3 regions of the Streptomyces sp. NPDC048523 genome follow, and region 2 is predicted to be linked to each of the others. Evidence: riboswitches for the same ligand, from Rfam matches in the RefSeq annotation. Region 2 holds a riboswitch; each other region holds the start of a gene.
What was found. A riboswitch is a leader RNA that binds a small molecule or an ion and turns the genes downstream of it on or off. The one in region 2 is predicted to bind cobalamin.
Positions count from the first base shown of each region.

Region 1: linked by a shared signal. The riboswitch ahead of ACGFWE_RS37435 (cobalamin biosynthesis protein) and the one ahead of ACGFWE_RS19855 (ribonucleoside-diphosphate reductase subunit alpha) in region 2 are both predicted to bind cobalamin.
Region 3: linked by a shared signal. The riboswitch ahead of ACGFWE_RS27350 (HoxN/HupN/NixA family nickel/cobalt transporter) and the one ahead of ACGFWE_RS19855 (ribonucleoside-diphosphate reductase subunit alpha) in region 2 are both predicted to bind cobalamin.

Region 1 covers NZ_JBICWQ010000010.1:170,885-177,807, forward strand. Annotated here, with positions in the region: gene ACGFWE_RS37430 (cobyric acid synthase) at 1-1,473, opposite strand, end outside; gene ACGFWE_RS37435 (cobalamin biosynthesis protein) at 1,470-2,411, opposite strand; cobalamin riboswitch at 2,509-2,652, opposite strand; gene ACGFWE_RS37440 (hypothetical protein) at 2,793-3,014, opposite strand; gene ACGFWE_RS37445 (anion permease) at 3,040-4,287, opposite strand; gene ACGFWE_RS37450 (class II aldolase/adducin family protein) at 4,902-5,567, shown strand; gene ACGFWE_RS37455 (alpha/beta hydrolase) at 5,811-6,923, shown strand, end outside.
Region 2 covers NZ_JBICWQ010000003.1:869,806-876,728, forward strand. Annotated here, with positions in the region: gene ACGFWE_RS19835 (hypothetical protein) at 1-149, shown strand, start outside; gene ACGFWE_RS19840 (hypothetical protein) at 177-953, shown strand; gene ACGFWE_RS19845 (hypothetical protein) at 946-1,404, opposite strand; gene ACGFWE_RS19850 (ribonucleotide-diphosphate reductase subunit beta) at 1,474-2,502, opposite strand; gene ACGFWE_RS19855 (ribonucleoside-diphosphate reductase subunit alpha) at 2,502-4,883, opposite strand; cobalamin riboswitch at 5,008-5,167, opposite strand; gene ACGFWE_RS19860 (GNAT family N-acetyltransferase) at 5,190-5,690, opposite strand; gene mctP (monocarboxylate uptake permease MctP) at 5,764-6,923, opposite strand, start outside.
Region 3 covers NZ_JBICWQ010000005.1:390,071-396,993, reverse strand. Annotated here, with positions in the region: gene ACGFWE_RS27390 (DUF4142 domain-containing protein) at 1-129, shown strand, start outside; gene ACGFWE_RS27385 (glycoside hydrolase family 13 protein) at 150-1,811, opposite strand; gene ACGFWE_RS27380 (LAETG motif-containing sortase-dependent surface protein) at 2,097-3,047, shown strand; gene ACGFWE_RS27375 (hypothetical protein) at 3,166-3,402, shown strand; gene ACGFWE_RS27370 (hypothetical protein) at 3,447-3,665, shown strand; gene ACGFWE_RS27365 (hypothetical protein) at 3,717-4,007, opposite strand; gene ACGFWE_RS27360 (hypothetical protein) at 4,106-4,474, opposite strand; gene ACGFWE_RS27355 (metalloregulator ArsR/SmtB family transcription factor) at 4,640-4,987, opposite strand; cobalamin riboswitch at 5,069-5,275, shown strand; gene ACGFWE_RS27350 (HoxN/HupN/NixA family nickel/cobalt transporter) at 5,304-6,419, shown strand; gene ACGFWE_RS27345 (nucleoside hydrolase) at 6,442-6,923, opposite strand, start outside.

The sequences.
Region 1 (6,923 bases), on a different contig from region 2:
CGGCGCGCCGGACTCGATGAGCCGCCACAGCGCGTCCGTGTCCGCGTGCTGTTCGATCAGGTCGCCGAGCCGGTCCAGCTGCTCCTCGCGCAGCGCGGCGAACGACGTGTCGGGGGCCGGCACGAACCGGCGGCCCGCGGCGGCCGCCACCTCCCGCAGGAAGGCCCGCCGGAAGCCGTCCGACTCCAGCGAGCCGTGCCAGTGCGTGCCCCAGGTCTGGTCCACGCGGCAGCCGTCGAGGAAGGGGACGCCTCCGCCGACGTCGGCGACCCCGTGGTGGATCTCGTACCCCTCGACCGGCTCCCCGAGGGCTTCCCCCACCGGCCGGGTGAGGGTCTTCTCCCGCGCGAACCGCACCCGCACGGGCAGCACACCTAGACCGTCGACCGCGCCGGCGCGCGATTCGACCTCGTCCTCGATGTGCTCGCCGAGGATCTGGAACCCGCCGCAGATGCCGAGGACGGGCCGCTGTTCGGCGACCCTGCGCCCGATGGCCGCCGCGAGGCCCCGCTCCCGCAGCCACTGAAGTGCCTTGACGGTCCCACGGGTTCCCGGAATCACGACGAGGTCGGCGTCGGCCAGTTCCTCGGGCCGGTCCACGAACCGCACCACGACACCGGGTTCGGCGGCCAGGGCGTCGACGTCCGTGAAGTTGGACATCAGCGGGATCGCGCACACGGCGACCCGCAGCACGTCCTCCCCGAGGGGAGCAGCCGTGTTCGACTCCCGGACCGTCCCCCGCAGGGACACCCGCAGCCCGTCCTCCTCGTCGATCCCGAGGCCGTGCCGGAAGGGCAGCACGCCGTAGGTGTGCCGCCCGGTGAGTCCGTGGAGCATGTCGAGCCCGGGTTCCAGGAGGCTGACATCCCCCCGGAACTTGTTCACGAGGAACCCGGCGACGAGCTTCTGGTCCTCTTCCGAGAGCAGCGCGACGGTCCCGAAGAAGGAGGCGAAGACGCCCCCGCGGTCGATGTCGCCCACGACCAGCACGGGCAGCCCGGCGTTGCGGGCGATCCCCATGTTGACGATGTCGGTCCGCCGCAGGTTGATCTCGGCCGGGCTCCCGGCCCCCTCACAGATCACCGCGTCATACGTGCCCCGCAACTCGGCGAGACAGTCGAGCACGGTCCCGAGGAGCCGCTGCTGCCGCCCGCCGTGATAGCCCCGGGCGCTCAGTTCACCGACCGGCTTCCCGAGCAGCACGACCTGACTGCTCTGCTCGCCACCGGGCTTGAGCAGCACGGGATTCATCAGCGCGGTCGGCTCGATGCGGCAGGCCTGCGCCTGCATGGCCTGGGCCCGCCCGATCTCCGCGCCCTCCCGCGTCACGAACGAGTTGAGGGACATGTTCTGCGCCTTGAACGGCGCGACCTTGACCCCCTGTCGCACCAGCCACCGGCAGATCCCCGCGGTGACGACACTCTTGCCGGCGTCGGAGGTGGTACCGGCGACGAGAAGCCCTCCGCCACTCATGCGCTGCGCCCCTTCACGAAGGCCCGCGCGGCGACACCGACGCCGAGCGCGAGCAGCCCGACGCGCCGCGACAGCCGTGCGGCGCGCTCGATGTCGTACACGGCGACGGCGCGCCCCTTCTGATGGAGCAGCGGCCGGTGTTCGACCCGCCCCGCGTACGAGAGGATCCCCCCGAGCCGGACACCCAGCGCCCCCGCGAACGAGGCTTCGACGGGCCCGGCGTTGGGGCTCGGATGCCTGTGCGCATCCTCCCGCCAGGCCCGCACGGCACCCCGGGGATCGTCTCCGGCCACGGCGGCGAGTACGGCGGTGAGACGCGCCCCCGGCCACCCGGCGAGGTCGTCGAGCCGGGCGGAAGCCCACCCGAAACGCCGGTACCGGGGCGACTTGTGCCCCACCATGGCGTCCAGCGTGTTCACGGCCCGGAACGCGAGCAGCCCCGGCACCCCGCCGACGGCACCCCACACCAGCGCCCCCACGACGGCGTCGGAGGTGTTCTCGGCCACGGACTCCACGACCGCCCGGGCGATCCCGTCGGCGTCGAGGGCCTGCGGATCCCGCCCGCACAGATGGGGCAGCCGCTCCCGGGCCGCCTCGACGTCCCCCGCCTCCAGCGCCCGCCCGACGACCCGGGCCTCCCGTACGAGGGACGTCCCGCCCACGACAGCCCAGGTGGCGGCCCCGGTGAGCACGACGGAGGCGGTGCGGGACGGTCGTACGGCCCGCTCCGCGACGGCGCCGAGCGCCACCGCACCGCCCACGCACACGGCGGTGTGCAGCGCGCCCCACCCCCGGTGGTCCCGCCACAGCACCCGTTCCACGGCCCCGGCGGCCCGCCCGAACGCGGCGACCGGATGCCCGCGACGGGGGTCACCGAGCAGAAGGTCACCGATCAGACCGGCGGCGGCGCCGTACGCGAAAACGCGATCGGCACGCATCGGGTCAGCCGATCGCAGGGTCGTTCACGTACCGGGTACCGCTGGTGGATCGGCAGGCGAGCATCGCGTCATGTCCTCACTCAGGGTGTCCACGCCCTGGTTCGACGAGTCCGGCGGCGAGAGTTCCTGGCTCCCGGGGTTGTCTACCCCGGTGACAGTGGCGGGACCGCGCCGGATTCGCACCGGCTTCCTCTTCTGCCGCCGTAAATGGCTCCGGCAGTCCACCACGGGCCTTCGAGACCCGTCAACTTGTTGTTGACCTGCGGCGGGAGAGTGTGCAGAACCCCACATCGCCGGTCATGAAAGACGGCCGGGCGGGCACGGAACTGGAAGTTCCGTGCCCGCCCGGCCGTCGAGTGGCGGGGGGCCGTCAGGCCACGATCAGGCCACGATCAGAGAGATCCCGTACGCCACCGCCGCCGCGCACGCCGCGAAGCAGGCGTAGGCGCCGGTGACCGCGAGCGTGGCCGAGCCGCCCTGGGCCGTGGCCCGCTCCTGGCGGGACAGGCCCATGATGCCGAGGGTGAACAGGGCCACCAGGCCCACGGTGACGACGAGGCTGACGCCGAAGACGGAGCCGAGTGCTTCCCAGTCGATCTTCATGGTGAGGCTTCCTTAGGAGGGGGGCTCAGACGGCGGCCGGCGGGGCCGGTTCCGTCGCGGCGGCCGGGGCGGGGGCCGGAGCCGGGATCGTGGCGGTGAGGCCCTCGGTCACGGTGCCGGTGGGCGGCGGGGTCACGACGGCGATCGCCGTGGTCACCACGCCGGCCGGCTCGTCGGTGTGGTTGACGTTGGACGCGTCCACGACCTCGCGCCGCGAGATCTTCCAGATCGCCGCGCTGGAGGCGACGAGGAAGACCGCCACGAGCGCCGTACCCCAGTCGCCGAGGTTCGTGACCGACTCGGCCAGGGCGCCCACCAGGGCCGCCGCCGGGAGCGTCAGGCCCCAGGCCACGAACATCCGCGTGGCCGTCGACCAGCGGACGACCCCGCCCTTGCGGCCGAGGCCCGCGCCCATCACCGAACCGGAGACGGAGTGCGTGGTGGAGAGGGAGAACCCGAGGTGGGACGAGGCCAGGATGACGGTGGCCGCGCTGGTCTGTGCGGCGAAGCCCTGCTGCGGCTGAAGGTCGGTCAGGCCCTTGCCCATGGTGCGGATGATGCGCCAGCCGCCGAGGTAGGTGCCGAGCGCGATGGCGAGACCCGCGGAGAGGATGACCCAGGTGGGCGGGTCGGAGTCGGGGGCGACGACGCCGCCGGCGACGAGGGCGAGGGTGATGATGCCCATCGTCTTCTGCGCGTCGTTGGTGCCGTGGGCCAGCGAGACCAGGCCGGCCGAGGCGATCTGTCCGGTGCGGTAGCCCTTCGCGGCGGCCTTGCCGTCGGCCTTCTTGCCCAGCGTGTAGGAGAGCCGGGTGGCCAGCATGGCGGCGACGCCCGCGACGATCGGGGCGGCGACGGCGGGGATGAGGACCTTGGTGACGAGCGCGTCGCCGTGCACCGCGCCCATGCCCGCCGAGGCGATGGTGGCGCCGATCAGACCGCCCATCAGGGCGTGGGAGGAACTGGAGGGCAGACCCACCAGCCAGGTCAGCAGGTTCCAGAGGATCGCGCCGACCAGGGCGGCGAAGATGACCTCGGGACGGATGCCGGTCTCGTCGACGAGACCCTTGGAGATCGTGTTGGCGACCTCCACCGAGAGAAAGGCGCCCACAAGGTTCAGCACGGCGGACATGGCCACCGCGACCTTGGGCTTGAGCGCACCGGTCGAGATGGTGGTGGCCATCGCGTTGGCGGTGTCGTGAAAACCGTTCGTGAAATCGAACGCGAGTGCGGTGACGACCACAATCGCGAGGATCAGCGAGAAGTTTTCCATTTACCCAGGCAATCGTTCGAGGTCATTGGCAGATTGAACGTAGGTAACCTGGATGAACGGAAGGTGAACTGGGGCGGGCCGCACGGTGACCGGAATCTTCTGCTGTCCCCGCGTCGAACCCCGCGGCCCCCGCACGACCCGTACGCCCCACGGCTACGCCCCGGCGGCGAACCTGTTGAGCTGTCGAGCCGACCCGTTGAAGAGATTTTGGTCACCCGGCAGACTGGCCACCCACAGCGCGTGATTGCGGCGAAGGCGCCGCTGTGTAGATCACCGGCCGGCGCCCGGTCAGCCGCTTCGCCTCGCACACGGGTTGTATGCAATGTCCAGCGCCGGCGGCAGGGGCCAGCCGTCCGCGGACCAGGCACCGCCGTTGCGCACGAAGTACGCGGCCTGCGCAGGATGCCGGTAGACGAACCTGGCGCCCTTGACCAAGGCCTGCTGCCAGACCGGCCGGGGCCCGACCGGGCGAACGCCATGCCTCCCGCGCTGAGCATGACCACGGACAGGGCCACGGCGCGGGTTCGGTGCCGGGCAGCCTTGCGATCACGGGACAAAGAGGGGCGCACGCCCGGAAACGCGCCCTCCGGCGCCCCGCCTGGCAGGATCACGGCATGGCTGAGGAACGGCAGAAATCATCGGGCGAGGCGGACGCGTGGGGCGAGTTGGTCGACACGGCCCGCCGGACGGTCACCGACGGACTGGTCGTCGGCACCTCCGGCAACGTCTCGGTACGCGTAGGGGACACGGTCCTGGTCACCCCGTCCGGCGTCCCCTACGACCGCCTCACCCCGGACGACGTGACCGGCGTCGACCTGGAGGGCCGTCAGGTCCTGGGCACCCTGGTCCCCACGAGTGAACTCCCCATGCACCTGGCGGTCTACCGCAGTACCGACGCCCGCGCGATCGTGCACACCCACGCGGTGCACGCCACGGCCGTCTCCACGCTCGTGTCCGAACTCCCCCCGATCCACTACATGACCGGCGCCCTCGGCGGTCCCGTCCGGGTCGCCCCCTACGCCACCTACGGCACCGACGAGTTGGCCGAGAACATGCTCCACGCCCTCGCCGACCGCTCCGCCTGCCTCCTCCAGAACCACGGCACGATCACCTACGGCTCCACCCTCACCCAGGCCTACGACCGCACGGCCCAGCTGGAATGGATGTGCCACCTGTGGCTGACGGCCCGGTCGGTACCGGGCCTGACCCCGAACATCCTGACGGAGCGACAGGTCGAGGAGGCGGGGGAGCGGTTGCGGGGGTATGGGCAGCGGGGTTAGGGGGCGGGTGCGCCTACGGGGGGCGGGTGAGGTTGTCGGGCGGGTGCGGGCCGGTGGGGGCTGGTCGCGCAGTTCCCCGCGCCCCCAGGGGGTTGCAGTCACCTGTGCCAGGACGCCCACCCGGGCCGCCGCAGGCGTTCAGGGGCGCGGGGAACTGCGCAGAACGCCAGCCCCCACCGAACCCACACCCGCACAGGCACCCGCCCACTGGCCCCACCCCGCCTCCCCCGCGACACTGAAGACGTGCGCACTGTCAAAGCGACGGCCGCTGCCGTCACCGCAGCCCTGGCGGCCGGCGCAGCCGGAATCGTCGTCGGGAGGATCGCCAGCGACGCCGGACTGAAGGCGCCCGCGGGCCGCCCGCTGCCCGGCGAACCCCGGCTCACCGTCCACTCCACCGCAGCCGGCCGCATCGCCCTCACCCGCGACCTCGCCGCCCTCCGCCCCGGCACCTACGGCCTCGCCGGCGACGCCTCCCACGCCGTCGTGGGCCCCGTCCTCGCCACGGAACCGCACTCCGCCGACACCGTCGTCCGCCGCCTGGAACGCGTCACCCACGGCACCCTGAAACCCGGCGACAAGGTCTGGCTCACCCCGACCACGCACGTCGGTGACCCGAAGTCCGCCCTCGGCCTCGACCACACCGACATCGACATCCCCGGCGAACTCGGCTCCCTGCCCGCCTGGTTCGTGCCCGGCGCGAGGGACACCTGGGTCATCGCGGTGCACGGCCTCGGTGCGACCCGCGAACACGCCCTGAACATCATGGAGTTCCTGCACCGCCACCGCTTCCCGGTCCTCACCCCCGCCCACCGCGGCGACACCGGCGCGCCCCGCCCGCCGGACGGCCTGAACCACTTCGGCGAGACCGAGTGGCGCGACCTGGACGCGGCGATGCGCTACGCCGTCGACAACGGCGCCCGCCAACTCGTGCTGCACGGTTGGTCCACCGGCGCCACCATGGCCCTGCGCGCCGCCGCCCGCTCGGGCCTGCGCAACCACGTCAAGGGGCTCGTCCTGGACTCCCCGGTCCTCAGCTGGGAGCGGACCCTGCGCGCCCTCGCCACGGCCCGCCACACCCCCGGCGTCCTCCTGCCGCTCGCGGTGCGCGCGGCACAGGGCCGCACCGGCCTGTACGCGAACCAGGAGAACAGGACCGAGCACCGGACCGAAGACGTCGGCCCCGACCGGCCCCCACCGCCCACCCTGATCTTCCACGGCCCGGACGACCCGCTCGCCCCCTGGGACCTCTCCCGCCGTCTCGCCGCCACCCACCCCGACCGGATCACCCTCCACACGGTCCGCCAGGCCCCCCACGCGGCGATGTGGAACGCCGACCCGAGCGCCTACGAAGAG
Region 2 (6,923 bases):
GACTGATCGGAATGCTGACTGTTCTCGGAATCCTCGTCCTCCTGGTCCTCCCGTCGGTGATCGGGATCCTGCACGACCGCCGGATGGACCGTCAGATCAAGCGGGCCTACGAGTACCGGGCCGCACGCAGGACGACGCGCACCGTCTAATCTCTCCTGAACCATCAGGGGAGGAACATGAGACACAGACTGTGGGCCGTGGCAGGCGGGGCGGCAGCCCTGACCCTGCTCACGGCCACCGGCGCCCACGCCGAGGGCGAGGGTGACATCAGGGTCACCAAGACGGTGGTGAACAAGGGCGGCAACGTGATCATCGGTACCGCGAAGACCGTCACGTACCCGATCGCGATCACCATCAAGGACGACTCGGGCGTCAAGAAGATCACCGATCTCAGCACGTTCAACAGATCCAACGGCTACGGCTTCATCGACTGGAACGGCGACTCTTCCTGCGTGAGGAAGAGTTCGACGACGTCCGTGTGCACGGGCACGATGACGGTCGACCCCGGCTGGATCGCCGCGAGCGACGACATCGACAGCAACAGGGTCGCCGGTGTCTGGCAGGTCAACGCCACCGTCAAGGCCAACGACGGCGACTACTGGATCTCGGACGACATCGCCGAGTACAAGGTCAAGCGGGCCGCGCAGCTCACCACCGACGCGACCCCCGAACCCGTCGCCAAGGGCGCCCAGCTCACCGTCAAGGGCAAGCTCTCCCGGGCCAACTGGGAGGACCTGAAGTACCACGGCTACCCCGGCCAGGCGGTCAGGCTCCAGTTCCGCGCGGCCGGTGCCGCCCACTACAGCACGGTCAAGACCGTGAAGACGGACAACGTGGGCCGGCTCGGCACCAAGGTGACCGCCACGTCGGCGGGCAGCTGGCGCTGGTACTTCCCCGGCACCACGACGACCTCGCTGAAGGTGTCGGCCGCGGACGCGGTCACGCTCAGGTGATCAGCACGGTGACCCGCCACTCCTGAATGCCCTTGCAGGAGATGCCGCCGGTCCCGGTGGCACACAGGGGACGCTGTGAACTCAGCCGGACCCGGCCCGCCGAGACCGCCTTGTACGCGGAGCTCGCGTCACCGGGCAGCAGGACGATGCCGCTGTTGGTGGCCTCCAGACCGCTGCCGTCGACGGCGACCGGCTTCCAGGGCCGGTTCCTGGTCCCGTCCAGGCTGATCCGGATCGTGTCACCCACCGTGAGGCACACGGTGTCCCCGCTGTCGGTGGCACCGAGTTCCGCCCGGGTCGTGCATCCGGTCGCGGTGGGTGTGGCGGTGGGGGAGGACGGCGACACACTGTCGCCGCCTCCCCCCTTCCCGTTCCCGGCGTCGGTGCCGCAGCCCGCGAGGAGCAGCGTCAGTGTCGCGAGGGCGAGGGTCGTCTTGCGGATCGGGCGCATGGATGGCCTCCTTCCCCCTTGGACGTACCACCCACGTGCCCGGATCCACCGATTTTTGAAGATGTCCCGTCAGAAGTCCTCGTCCAGGTCGACCGTGCCCTCCACGGCCACCTGGTACGCGGACGGGCGCCGCTCGAAGAAGTTGGTCAGCTCCTGGACACCCTGGAGCTCCATGAAGGAGAACGGGTTCTGCGAGCCGTACACCGGCGCGAAGCCGAGCCGCGTCAGTCGCTGGTCGGCCACGCACTCCAGGTACTGCCGCATCGACTCGGTGTTCATGCCGGGCAGTCCCTCGCCGCACAGGTCGCGTGCGAACTGCAGCTCCGCCTCCACGGCCTCCGCCAGCATGTCGGTGACCTGCTGCTGGAGCCGGTCGTCGAAGAGCTCGGGCTCCTCCTTGCGGACGGTGTCGACCACGTCGAAGGCGAAGGACATGTGCATGGTCTCGTCGCGGAACACCCAGTTGGTGCCGGTGGCGAGACCGTGCAGCAGACCCCGGCTGCGGAACCAGTAGACGTAGGCGAAGGCGCCGTAGAAGAAGAGGCCCTCGATGCACGCGGCGAAGCAGATCAGGTTGAGCAGGAAGCGGCGGCGGTCGGCCTGGGACTCCAGCCGGTCCAGCTTCTCCACCTCGTTGATCCACCGGAAGCAGAACTCCGCCTTCTCGCGGATCGAGGGGATGCTCTCGACGGCGTCGAAGGCCGCCGCCCGGTCCTCAGGGTCGGGGAGGTAGGTGTCGAGCAGCGTCAAGTAGAACTGGACGTGGACGGCCTCCTCGAAGAGCTGCCTGCTCAGGTACAGGCGCGCCTCGGGCGAGTTGATGTGCTTGTACAGCGTGAGCACCAGGTTGTTCGCGACGATCGAGTCGCCGGTCGCGAAGAAGGCCACCAGGCGGCCGATGAGGTGCTGCTCGGCGGGGCTGAGCTTCGCCAGGTCGGAGACGTCCGAGTGGAGGTCGACCTCCTCGACGGTCCAGGTGTTCTTGATGGCGTCCCGGTAGCGCTCGTAGAAGTCCGGGTAGCGCATCGGGCGCAGGGTCAGCTCGAAGCCCGGGTCGAGCAGGTTTTTGGAAGGCACAGTCTTGGCTCCGCTGGTCATTACTGGCAGGCCTCGCAGGACTCGGGGTTCTCAAGGGAGCAGGCGACCGCGTCTTCGGGGGCCGGCTGCTGGACGGGCACCGTCGCCTGTGCGGCGCGGGCGATCCGGGTCGCCGGGCGCGAGCGCAGGTAGTACGTCGTCTTCAGCCCGGACTTCCAGGCGTACGCGTACATCGAGGAGAGCTTGCCGATGGTCGGCGTCTCCAGGAAGAGGTTCAGGGACTGCGACTGGTCGAGGAACGGGGTCCGCGCCGCCGCCATGTCGATCAGAGCGCGCTGCGGGATCTCCCACGCCGTCCGGTACAACGCCCGTACGTCTCCGGGGATCCACGCGAAGTCCTGCACCGAGCCGTTCGCGTCGCGCAGCGCCTCACGGGTGCGGGCGTCCCACACGCCGAGCTCCTTGAGCTCCTTCACCAGATACGAGTTGACCTGGAGGAACTCGCCGGACAGCGTCTCGCGCTTGAACAGGTTGGAGACCTGCGGCTCGATGCACTCGTACACCCCGGCGATCGAGGCGATGGTGGCGGTGGGCGCGATGGCGAGCAGGAGGCTGTTGCGCAGACCCGTGGTGGCCATGCGCTCGCGCAGTGCCGCCCAGCGCTCCGGCCAGGTGAGGTCCGTCGCGTAGTGGTCGGGGTGCAGAACCCCTTGTGCCGTACGGGTCTTCTCCCAGGCCGGCAGCGGGCCGCTCCGCTCGGCGAGGTCGGCGGAGGCCTCGTAGGCGGCGAGCATGACCCGCTCGGCGATCCGGGTGGAGAGCCGCTTGGCCTCGGGGGAGTCGAAGGGCAGGCGCAGCTTGAAGAAGACGTCCTGCAGGCCCATCGCGCCGAGACCGACGGGACGCCATTTGGCGTTGGAACGGCCCGCCTGCTCGGTCGGGTAGAAGTTGATGTCGACGACCCGGTCGAGGAAGGTCACGGCGGTGCGGACGGTGGCGTCCAGCCGCTCCCAGTCCATGTCGCCGGTCGTCGTGTCGGCGAACGCGCCGAGGTTCACCGACCCCAGGTTGCAGACCGCCGTCTCCCCGTCGTCCGTGACCTCCAGGATCTCCGTGCAGAGATTGGAGGAGTGGACGGTGTGGCCGGGCAGGGCCGTCTGGTTGGCCGTGCGGTTGGCGGCGTCCTTGAAGGTCATCCAGCCGTTGCCGGTCTGCGCGAGGGTGCGCATCATCCGGCCGTAGAGGTCACGCGCGGGGATCGTCTTCTTCGCGAGCCCCGCGGCCTCGGCCTTGCGGTACGCCGCGTCGAACTCCTCGCCCCACAGGTCGACCAGCTCGGGCACATCGGCCGGCGAGAAGAGCGACCACTCGGCGTCCGCGTTCACCCGGCGCATGAACTCGTCCGGCACCCAGTGCGCGAGGTTCAGGTTGTGCGTACGACGGGCGTCCTCACCGGTGTTGTCCCTGAGCTCCAGGAACTCCTCGATGTCGGAGTGCCAGGTCTCCAGGTAGACCGCGGCCGCGCCCTTGCGCCGGCCGCCCTGGTTCACGGCGGCCACCGAGGCGTCGAGGGTCTTCAGGAACGGGACGATGCCGTTGGAGTGCCCGTTGGTGCCGCGGATCAGCGAACCGCGGGAGCGGATGCGGGAGTAGGCGATGCCGATGCCGCCGGCGTGCTTGGAGAGCCGGGCGACCTGGTGGTAGCGGTCGTAGATGGAGTCCAGCTCGTCCTTGGGGGAGTCCAACAGGTAGCAGGACGACATCTGGGGGTGCCGGGTGCCGGAGTTGAAGAGGGTGGGGGAGGAGGGGAGGTAGTCGAGGCGGCTCATGAGCCGGTAGAGCGCGGCGACTTCGTCCAGGGCGCGCGGGGTGTCGTCCTCGGCGAGCCCGGACGCCACCCGGAGCATGAAGTGCTGGGGGGTCTCGATGACCTTGCGGGTGATCGGGTGCCGCAGGAGGTAGCGGCTGTACAGGGTGCGCAGGCCGAAGTAGCCGAAGCGGTCGTCGGCCTCGGTGTCGACCAGCGCGTCGAGCCGCTCGGCGTGGATGCGCACGAACTCGGCGGTCCGGTCCGCGATGAGACCCTCGCGGTGGCCGACGGCGACCGAGCCGGTGAACGAGGTCACGCCCTGCGAGGCGGCCTCGGCGGCGATGGAGACGGTCAGCAGCCGGGCCGCCAGCCTGCTGTACGCGGGGTCCTCGGAGATGAGGCCGGCCGCCGCCTCGGTGGCCAGCTCGCGCAACTCCACGACCATTTCGGGGGAAGCCGCACGCGAGGAACGGCCCCGCAGCGCGGCGGCGGCGACCCGGCCGGGGTCGGCGTCGGGGAGGTCGGCGGTCAGCGCGGTCAGGGTCCGCAGCAGGGCGGCACCGGGGCCGTCGTGGTCCTGCTGTGCGGTCCGCTCGGTCGCTGAGGCCGGATCGGCCGGCGCGATGGTCACGTGGGGCACTCCCTCGCTGGGCACGGGGGCCTCGCGGAGGGCAGGGGGCAGCACACGAGCGCGCACGGCGTCGCGTCCACCGGCCCATTCCACGAGGCCCGGACGTCATGACACCCGGGCCGGTGCGGCACGGGCGGCTGTCGGCAGGTCCTCGGACTGACGCTCATGTGCGCTTATGCACGCATGAGTACACCGTTGCGGGACAGTTCCGGATTCGCACCGGATTCCCCTGCGGCGACAGCGAGCATGAGCATACATCTTGTGCCGGGTGAGGAAAGCAGGCCCATATGTTGTGTCGCGGTGACTTCAGAGCGTCAACTCATAGGCGAGAAGCGTGAACTCGTCGCCGGGGATCGGCTTCCAGTCGCGCTCGGGGGCGCGGGTGAAGCCGAGGCGTTCGTAGATGCGGTGGGCGGTGTGCATCGTGGGCTGGGTGCACAGGACGATGCCGGTGGTGGCCGCGGTCCCGGCGCGCTCGACGCAGGCCTGGACGAGGGCTTGTCCCACGCCTCTGCCGCGGGCCGCGTGAGCCACCGCGAGCATGCGGATCTCCGCCTCGCCGGGGCGGGCGAGGTCGGCCAGCGGGCCGCCGGAGGGGACGAAGGTGACCGTGCCGAGGACGGTGTCGTCCGCCACGGCCGTCAACACGTCCGCGGCGGCAGCCCGCTTGGCCACGTCCCTGAGCTCTTCGAGGTACCAGTCGCTGTCGCCGAACAGCAGGAGGCCGTCCTGGAGATAGGCCTGGGCGGTGATCTCGCCGAGGGTCTCGTACTCGGCGGGTTGCGCGGTCCGGATCACGATGTCCATGCCGGTGAGTGTGCCCGACGGGTACGACAACGGGCCGCCGGACGACTTCTCCGACGGCCCGTGGACACCGTGACTAGTGGACCGAACCCGCTGTCGCCGGCGGGAGTTCCGTCTGGACCCCCGGGTCGCCCGCGTCCGCCGTGTAGTCCTCCGGCCTGGTCTCGTCCACGCCGTCGGGAGCCTTCAGCGCCTTCAGCACGAAGGTCAGGACCACCGTGACGACCAGGTTGAGCACGAACGCGGTCAGACCGATGTAGCCGATCTCGCCGATGCCCGGGATCTCCTTGGCCGAGCCGCCGAAGTGCTTCTGGGTCGGGGAGGCGACGCCATACGCGGCGACCGTGCCGTAGACCATGCCGACCGCCCAGCCGGCGAGCAGGGCCCAGCGGTGGAACCAGCGGGTGAACAGGCCGCCGACCAGGGCCGGGAAGGTCTGCAGGATCCAGATGCCGCCCAGCAGCTGGAAGTTGATGGCCACCGTCTTGTCCATGGTGAGGACGAAGACCAGCGCGCCGACCTTCACCAGGAGCGAGACCAGCTTGGAGACCTTGGTCTCCTGTGCGGGCGTGGCGTCCGGCTTGATGAAGTCCTTGTAGATGTTGCGGGTGAACAGGTTCGCGGCCGCGATGGACATGATGGCCGCCGGGACCAGCGCGCCGATGCCGATCGCCGCGAAGGCCACGCCCGCGAACCAGTCCGGGAACATGTCCTCGAACAGCTGCGGGATCGCCAGCTGCGGGTTGGTGACCTTGACCCCGGCCGCGATCGCCATGAAGCCGAGCAGCGCGAGCAGGCCCAGCATCAGGGAGTACAGCGGCAGGATCGTGGTGTTGCGGCGGATCACCTCACGGCTGCGCGAGGAGAGCGTCGCGGTGATCGAGTGCGGGTACATGAACAGCGCGAGCGCGGAGCCCAACGCCAGCGTGGCGTACGTCCATTGGCCTGCCTCCAGCGGGACGAGGCCGCCCGCCTTGGCCGCCGTGTACTTCTCGCTCGCCGCGCCGAAGACGTCGTCGAAGCCGCCCAGCTTGATCGGGATGTAGATGATCGCCACCGCGATGACGATGTAGATCAGCGTGTCCTTCACGAACGCGATCATCGCGGGGGCCCGGAGGCCGGAGGAGTACGTGTAGGCCGCGAGGACACCGAAGGCGATCAGCAGCGGCAGGTCCTTGACGAACCAGTTCGTGTTCTCGCCGCCGCCGATGCCCATGACGTCCAGGACCGCCTGGA
Region 3 (6,923 bases), on a different contig from region 2:
GCGCCGATGGTCGTGCTCACCCCGCCGCCGAACCCGACGTCGACGCCGCTCGGGATCCCGGGCGAGAACGCGAACGGCGCCACCCCGGCGACGGGCGCGGGCGCGACCCCGACGCCGACCATCGGCTAGCCCTGACCAGCAGCCCGTTCCTAGCCCAGCCAGGCCGTCGTGTCCGGTGCCAGCAGCCCGTCCTGCAACAGGCTGCTGGTCAGGAGCACCTCCCCGGGCGGGAGCGGGACGGCGGTGTCCGAGAGGTTGGCGACACACCGCCAGCCCTCGTGGCGGACGAAGTCCAGCACGCCGGCCGGGCCCGCCTCCGTCCAGGTGAGCTCCTCACCCTGGAGGAGCTTGCGGCGCAGGCGCAGGGCGGTGCGGTACAGCTCCAGCGTGGAACCCTCGACACCGTCCTGGGCCTCGACGGCGTACTCCGCGAACCACTCCGGCTGCGGCAGCCAGGCACCGCCCGCGCCGAAGCCGTACGACGGACCGCTCCGCGTCCACGGCAGCGGCACCCGGCACCCGTCGCGCCCCTTGCGGACCCGTCCCGTCTGCTCCCAGATCGGGTCCTGGAGCACCTCGACGGGCAGGTCGGCGACCTCGGGCAGCCCGAGTTCCTCGCCCTGGTAGACGTACGACGATCCCGGCAGCGCGAGCATGAGCAGCGTGGCCGCGCGAGCGCGTCGCAGGCCCTGGGCGAGGTCGATCCCGGGCGCGTGGCCGCCGGACAGCAGCCAGGCGTTCTCGTCGGTGCCCGGGGGCAGCGCGAGGCGGGAGGCGTGGCGTACGACGTCGTGGTTGGAGAGCACCCAGGTGGCCGAGGCGTGGGCCGCGCGGGCGGTGGCGAGGGAGTCGGTGATGACCTGGCGCAGCTCACCGGCGTCCCAGGACGTCTGCAGGTACTCGAAGTTGAAGGCCTGGCCGAGTTCGTCCGCGCGGGCGTACAGCGCGCGGCGCGGGCCCGGGACCCAGGCCTCGGCGACGGCCGTGCGGGGCGGGCTGTAGGAGTCGAGGATGGTGCGCCAGTCACGGTAGATCTCGTGGACCTCGTCACGGTCCCAGTAGGGGTGGCCGCCCGGCGGCAGGTGGTGCAGGGCCTCCTCCGCGACGCCGGGCAGGTCGTCGAGGTCGCGCAGCGGCTCGGTCAGGTCCTTGGCCAGGGCGTGCGCCACATCCACGCGGAAGCCGTCGACCCCGCGGTCGGACCAGAAGCGCAGGGTGGTGCGGAAGTCCTCGCGGACCTCGTCGTTCGACCAGTTGAGGTCGGGCTGCTCGGGGGCGAACAGGTGCAGGTACCACTGCCCGTCGGCGACCCGCCGCCACGCGCTGCCGCCGAAGACGGACTGCCAGTCGGTGGGCGGGAGTTCGCCGTGCGCGCCGCGGCCGTCACGGAAGACGTACCGCTCGCGCGCCGCGGATCCGGGCCCGGCCGCGAGGGCCTCCTGGAACCACACGTGCTGGTGGGAGGTGTGGTTGGGGACGAGGTCGACGATCACCTTCAGGCCGAGCCGGTGGGCCTCGGCGACCATCGCGTCGAAGTCGTCGAGCGTCCCGAGGCGCGGGTCGACGTCCCGGTAGTCGGCGACGTCGTAGCCGCCGTCGGCGAGTTCGGAGGGGTAGAAGGGGCTCAGCCACAGGGCGTCGGCGCCGAGGGCGGCCAGGTGCGTGAGGCGCTCGGTGACGCCCCTGAGGTCCCCGAGGCCGTCACCGTCGGCGTCGGCGAAGCTGCGGGGATAGACCTGGTAGACGACGGCCTGCCGCCACCAGTTGGGGTCACTGCTGGAGAGGTCGGGCGTGGTGGTGCGGGCGATCACGCGGGCTCCTCTGGAATGCGGGTGCGGTCCATGAAGACGACAACAGGGACAGACAAAGGGGATATCTGTCCACGTCTCCGAAAAGTGAACCTGGGGTTTTGCGGAGTGGATCGTTCCCTGTGTGTCGAAATTGTGACGACCCCAGAACCCTCGTTGTATCACCGCAGGTTGACAGCATTCCGCAAGGAGATCCACGATGTGCGAACACCGTGGCGCATGTGACCAATGAGCCCAGTGTTTCTGATGCTTGCTGTTACCACTCACTCTCATCCTGACGGGATACGTATGTCCATAGCGAGACGTGTCACCATGCGGCGCCTGTTGGGGACGGGCGCCGCGACGCTCGCCTTCTCCGCTGCCCTCGCCTCCGTCGCCTCGGCCTCCGACTGCCCCGGCGGCAAGGGGTGGCAGGACGGCGGAAGCTACAAGCCGGGTACGGGCGCCGGCTCCAAGACCGAGACCGACCGCTGCGAGTTCTCCCTCGACGGCAAGAACTTCTTCGCCTCGGTCAAGGTCGACGACCTGAACCTGAAGCCGACCGAGGACGGCAAGGTCCACGTCAAGGTCCGTGCGGCGGGCGACGCGTCCACCTGCACCGCTTCTCTCGCGTCCTACCGCGCGCACGGCCCGACGTTCGCCACCTCCGGCGAGCAGGTCTTCCACGACTTCGACACCGTGACCGTCAAGGCCGGCTCCGTCGACTCCCTCGACATCTCGATCCCGGACGTCGGCTGCTACGCGCAGATCGACCTCTACCGGGGCAACACGAAGTTCGACGGCCAGCTCGACGCCAAGGACGGCCTGCCGCACGGCGACCTCCCCAAGGGCCCGGACCACCCGGTCATCAAGGACAAGCTGATCGCGGCCTGGAACGGCGGCACGAAGGACTGCACGGCCACCCCGCCGACGACGCCCCCGGCGACCCCGCCGGCCTCGGAGAGCACTCCCCCGGCCTCGGAGTCGACCCCGCCGGCGTCCGAGTCCACCCCGCCGGCGTCCGAGAGCACGCCCCCGGCGTCCGAGACCCCGGGTACGAGCACCCCGACCCCGTCGGCCTCGGAGTCCACCACGACTCCGGCCGCCCCCACCCCGAACGGCGGCGGCGGCGGTGACAACCTCGCCGAGACCGGCGCCAGCAGCAACACCCCGCTGATCGCGGGCGGCGCGGCGGTGCTGCTCGCGGGCGGCGCGGGCATCGTCCTGGCCACGCGTCGCCGCAAGGCTTCGCGCGCCTGACCCCTGTCCGACCGGGGCCGTCCCACCGTTCGCGGTGTGGGCGGCCCTTCGGCGTGCCCGGGACTCGTCCACGGACCCGCCATGGCCCAATAAATCGAACACATGATTGAATCCGGGCATGCGATCGTTCCCCGACGACCTCGCCCGGGCACAGCGGGACTGGAGTGTCACCTACCGGCAGCTCGCCGAGCGCCCCGGGCGCACGGAGCTGCGCCGACGCCTGTACCGGCTGTCGGCCCAGGTGTTCTTCCATCCCCACTGGCAGCGAGGCCGCCCACGCCCGGCCGAGTGGCGGGAACTGCGCGATCTGGGGCGCTCGTCCGTCGCGGACATCGGCGAACAGCTCGACCGATGACGGATCGACATGCGGGACCGTACGTCCCGGACGATCCTGAAGACATGTCCGGACCGATCCGCGTGATCGTGCACCCCCCGTCCCCCACCGGCGGCCGCCGCGTCCGCGTGGACGGCGAGATCCTCGGCCTGGCCCACAACCTGACCGACGTCGCCGAGTTCCTCCGCAGGGCGGGCCTGGAGATCGACGCGGCGGAGGTGGCGCAGTCGTCGTGGATCGAGTGGAAGGGGGGCGGGCCGGAGTGGTGGGGGGTGGAGGGGTGAGTGACCGCGTGTTACCGATGTACGGCCCGGACGGCGGTGACGCAGGCCGACTCAGTCGATGAGTTCATGGATCGCCGCCAGGAGGTTGAACACCGCCGGCAGGAGGAAGACGCAGCCGAAGGCGATCCACGCCCACCCTGCTCTGCGGTGCCCGCGGCTCGGGGGTGGTGCCGGGATGAGCCGGTCGCCGGCCCTCATCGTCTCGCTCGGTGCGAGCACGTTGCGCCCCGTGCTGCGCTGCCGTCGCCCCAGCCATATGAAGACGATCGCGGCCATGGCCGTGAAGGCCGCCAGTTGGAGATGCTCACCCGGTGTGTCGGCACCGGCAAGCGTCACGGCCACGTACGACAAGGTCCCCCCCAAAGGATCACGGTGCATGGATCACCTCACGACGGCACCACTGTGTCAAGCGAGTTGGGCACCGCTCACGCCTCCTGGACCTAGAGCTGGTCCCGCCACCACGGCACGCCGAGGTTGTCGACCTGGATGACCTTCGCCCGTCTCAGAATCTCGTCGTCGAGGGGGGTCAGGAGAGCGCGCAACTCTCGTGCGCTCTGCTTGGGCAGGGCGTGCAGAACGGCTTCGAGGTGATCCCTGAAGTACCCCACGTCACAACAGCCGGGGATGCCGCATCGTTGCGCTGTCGTCGGGTCCGCGATCAGTCTGAGCGGTCCGTGGGCAAGAGCCTTCCAGCGCCGGAACGCTTCAACCGTGTCCTCGAGAAAGGAGCGGGATCGCTCCAGGCGGCGCAGATCGGCCATGCAGCGCGCGGAGAGGCCGTCGAGGGCCGGGTACCGTCGTGGCCTCACGCGACGGATCGGCAGTTCAGCCCGCAGGGCTGAGGGGCGCCTACGCGGCACGGCCCTTTCGGTTGTCGGTCATAGGGGCACGGTACACAGGCACACTGACGGATGTCCTGGTCTTTCAGTGCCGCTGAACTGCCCCTCAGCAGTCCGGAGTTGTCCGACGCCCCCTCACGACACCTGTTGCAACAGCCCCCGTACCGCCTCGTCCACCACCCGGTACCGCACCACCCGTCCCTCCTTCTCGCCCGCCACGACCCCGGCCGCCCGCAGCAGCCGTAGCGCCTGGGACACGGCCGGGTCGTTCATGCCGGTCGCGATCGCGAGGTCGGAGACGGCCAGGGGGCCGGTCCGGTACAGGGCGAGCAGCAGGGCGAGACGGTTGGGGTCGGCCAGGAGGGCGAAGCGGTCGGACCAGGTGCGGACGTGTCCCGGGTCGCCGATCGCGGCGATGGCGTCGCACACCCGGTGTCCGTCGATGGTGCGGCGGTCGGCTCGGTCGGCCGGGACGAGGTGCATGGCGCACATCCTCGCAGGCGGCTCTGTGTGATCTTCCATACCTGCGCAGGTGTGCAGCTATGCAGGAACCCCCGCTCCCCCCTACGGTGGGCGGGCCGTGGTGCTCGGGAAGCCGGTGACGACCCCTCAAAGGTCCATTCCGGTGCGGCCCTCGCCACTGTGATCGGGGAGTTTCCCTCCCACGTCCCTCACGGGACAGCCACTGGCCGTCACCATCAGGCCGGGAAGGCGGGCAGGGAAACGCACGACCCGTAAGCCAGGAGACCGGCCACGGCAGCTCACGCGTTCATCCACGAGGTGCTGGAGTGACCACCGTATGACTGATCCTGCGCTGCCCGAGACCGCCCTGCACGAGACCGCCGCCGCCCCCGCCTCCTTCCGCTGGCGGCGCGAGGACACCGTCAAGACGGTCGGTCTGATGGCCGCGATAGCCGCCCTGCACGTCGTCGCCTTCGGCATCCTCTTCCTCCTGGTCGTCCCCGAGCACTACGAGGTGGGCGACAAGGCCTTCGGCATCGGACTCGGAATCACCGCCTACACCCTCGGCATGCGGCACGCCTTCGACGCCGACCACATCGCCGCGATCGACAACACCACGCGCAAGCTGATGGCGGACGGCAAGCGGCCGGTGTCCGGGGGGTTCTGGTTCGCGCTCGGGCACTCCAGTGTCGTGGTCCTGCTCGCCGCGCTGATCGCCGGCGGCACCCAGCTCGCCGGCAAGGTCATGAACGAGGGGTCAAGTACCCACCAGGTGCTCGGATTTCTGGGTACGACGGTCTCCGGGTCGTTCCTCTATCTCATCGCCGCCCTCAACCTGGTCGCCCTGCTGGGCATCCTGAAGGTCTTCCGGGCGATGCGGGCGGGGACGTACGACGAGAAGGAGCTGGAGCAGCATCTCGACTCGCGCGGCTTCATGAACCGGATCCTCGGCCGGCTCACCAAGTCCATCACCCGGCCGGGGCAGATGTTCCCGCTGGGCTTCCTGTTCGGGCTCGGCTTCGACACGGCCACGGAAGTGACCCTGATGGTGATGGCCGGGTCGGGCGCGGCCGCGGGTCTGCCCTGGTACGCCATCCTCTGCCTGCCGCTGCTCTTCGCCGCCGGCATGAGCCTGTTCGACACCCTCGACGGCACGTTCATGAACTTCGCCTACCAGTGGGCGTTCTCCAACCCCGTCCGCAAGGTCTTCTACAACCTCGCCATCACCGGGCTGTCCATCGCGGTCGCCTTCTTCATCGGCACGATCGAGCTCGTCGGCGTCCTGCACGACAAGCTCGACCTCACCGACGACCTCACCACCTGGATCGCCGACATCGACCTCGACAACGTCGGCTACATCATCGTCGGCCTGTTCGTGGTGGTGTGGGCGGCGGCGATCGCCTACTGGCGGCTCGCGAAGGTGGAGCAGCGGTGGAGCGTCAGCAGTTCCTGAGAGAGCGGACGGGGCTCGGTGGCTAGGCCCCCTCCACCGCCGTCAGCCACAGCTTCACGTACCGCTCCACGTCGACGCCCAACGCCACATCCACGAGGGTCACTTCACGCTCGCCCTCGTGGATCTCGGACTCACCGGGACGGCGGCGGCGGTCGACGACGGTCTGGCCGCGCGTCGGGCCGGGGGCGAGGCTCACCTCCACCGGCAGCAGCTCGGTGGTCAGCCCCTCCGGGTCGACGACCGCGCACACCGCGCCCGCGTCGCCGAGGCCACCGGTGGGGGTGGGGTCACCGGAGGTGGCCGGGTCGCGGTGGGCGAGGAGGTCCCCGGCCATGCGCAGGCTGGGCTCCGAACTCGCCCGCAGCCGCTGGACGTCTGCGGCGGGGACGATGACCCGCTCGAACACGTCCAGGCCGTACATGGTGATCGGCACCCCTGCGGTGAGCAGCACGGCGGCCGCCTCGGGGTCGTGCCAGACGTTGAACTCCGCGACGGGGGTGGCGT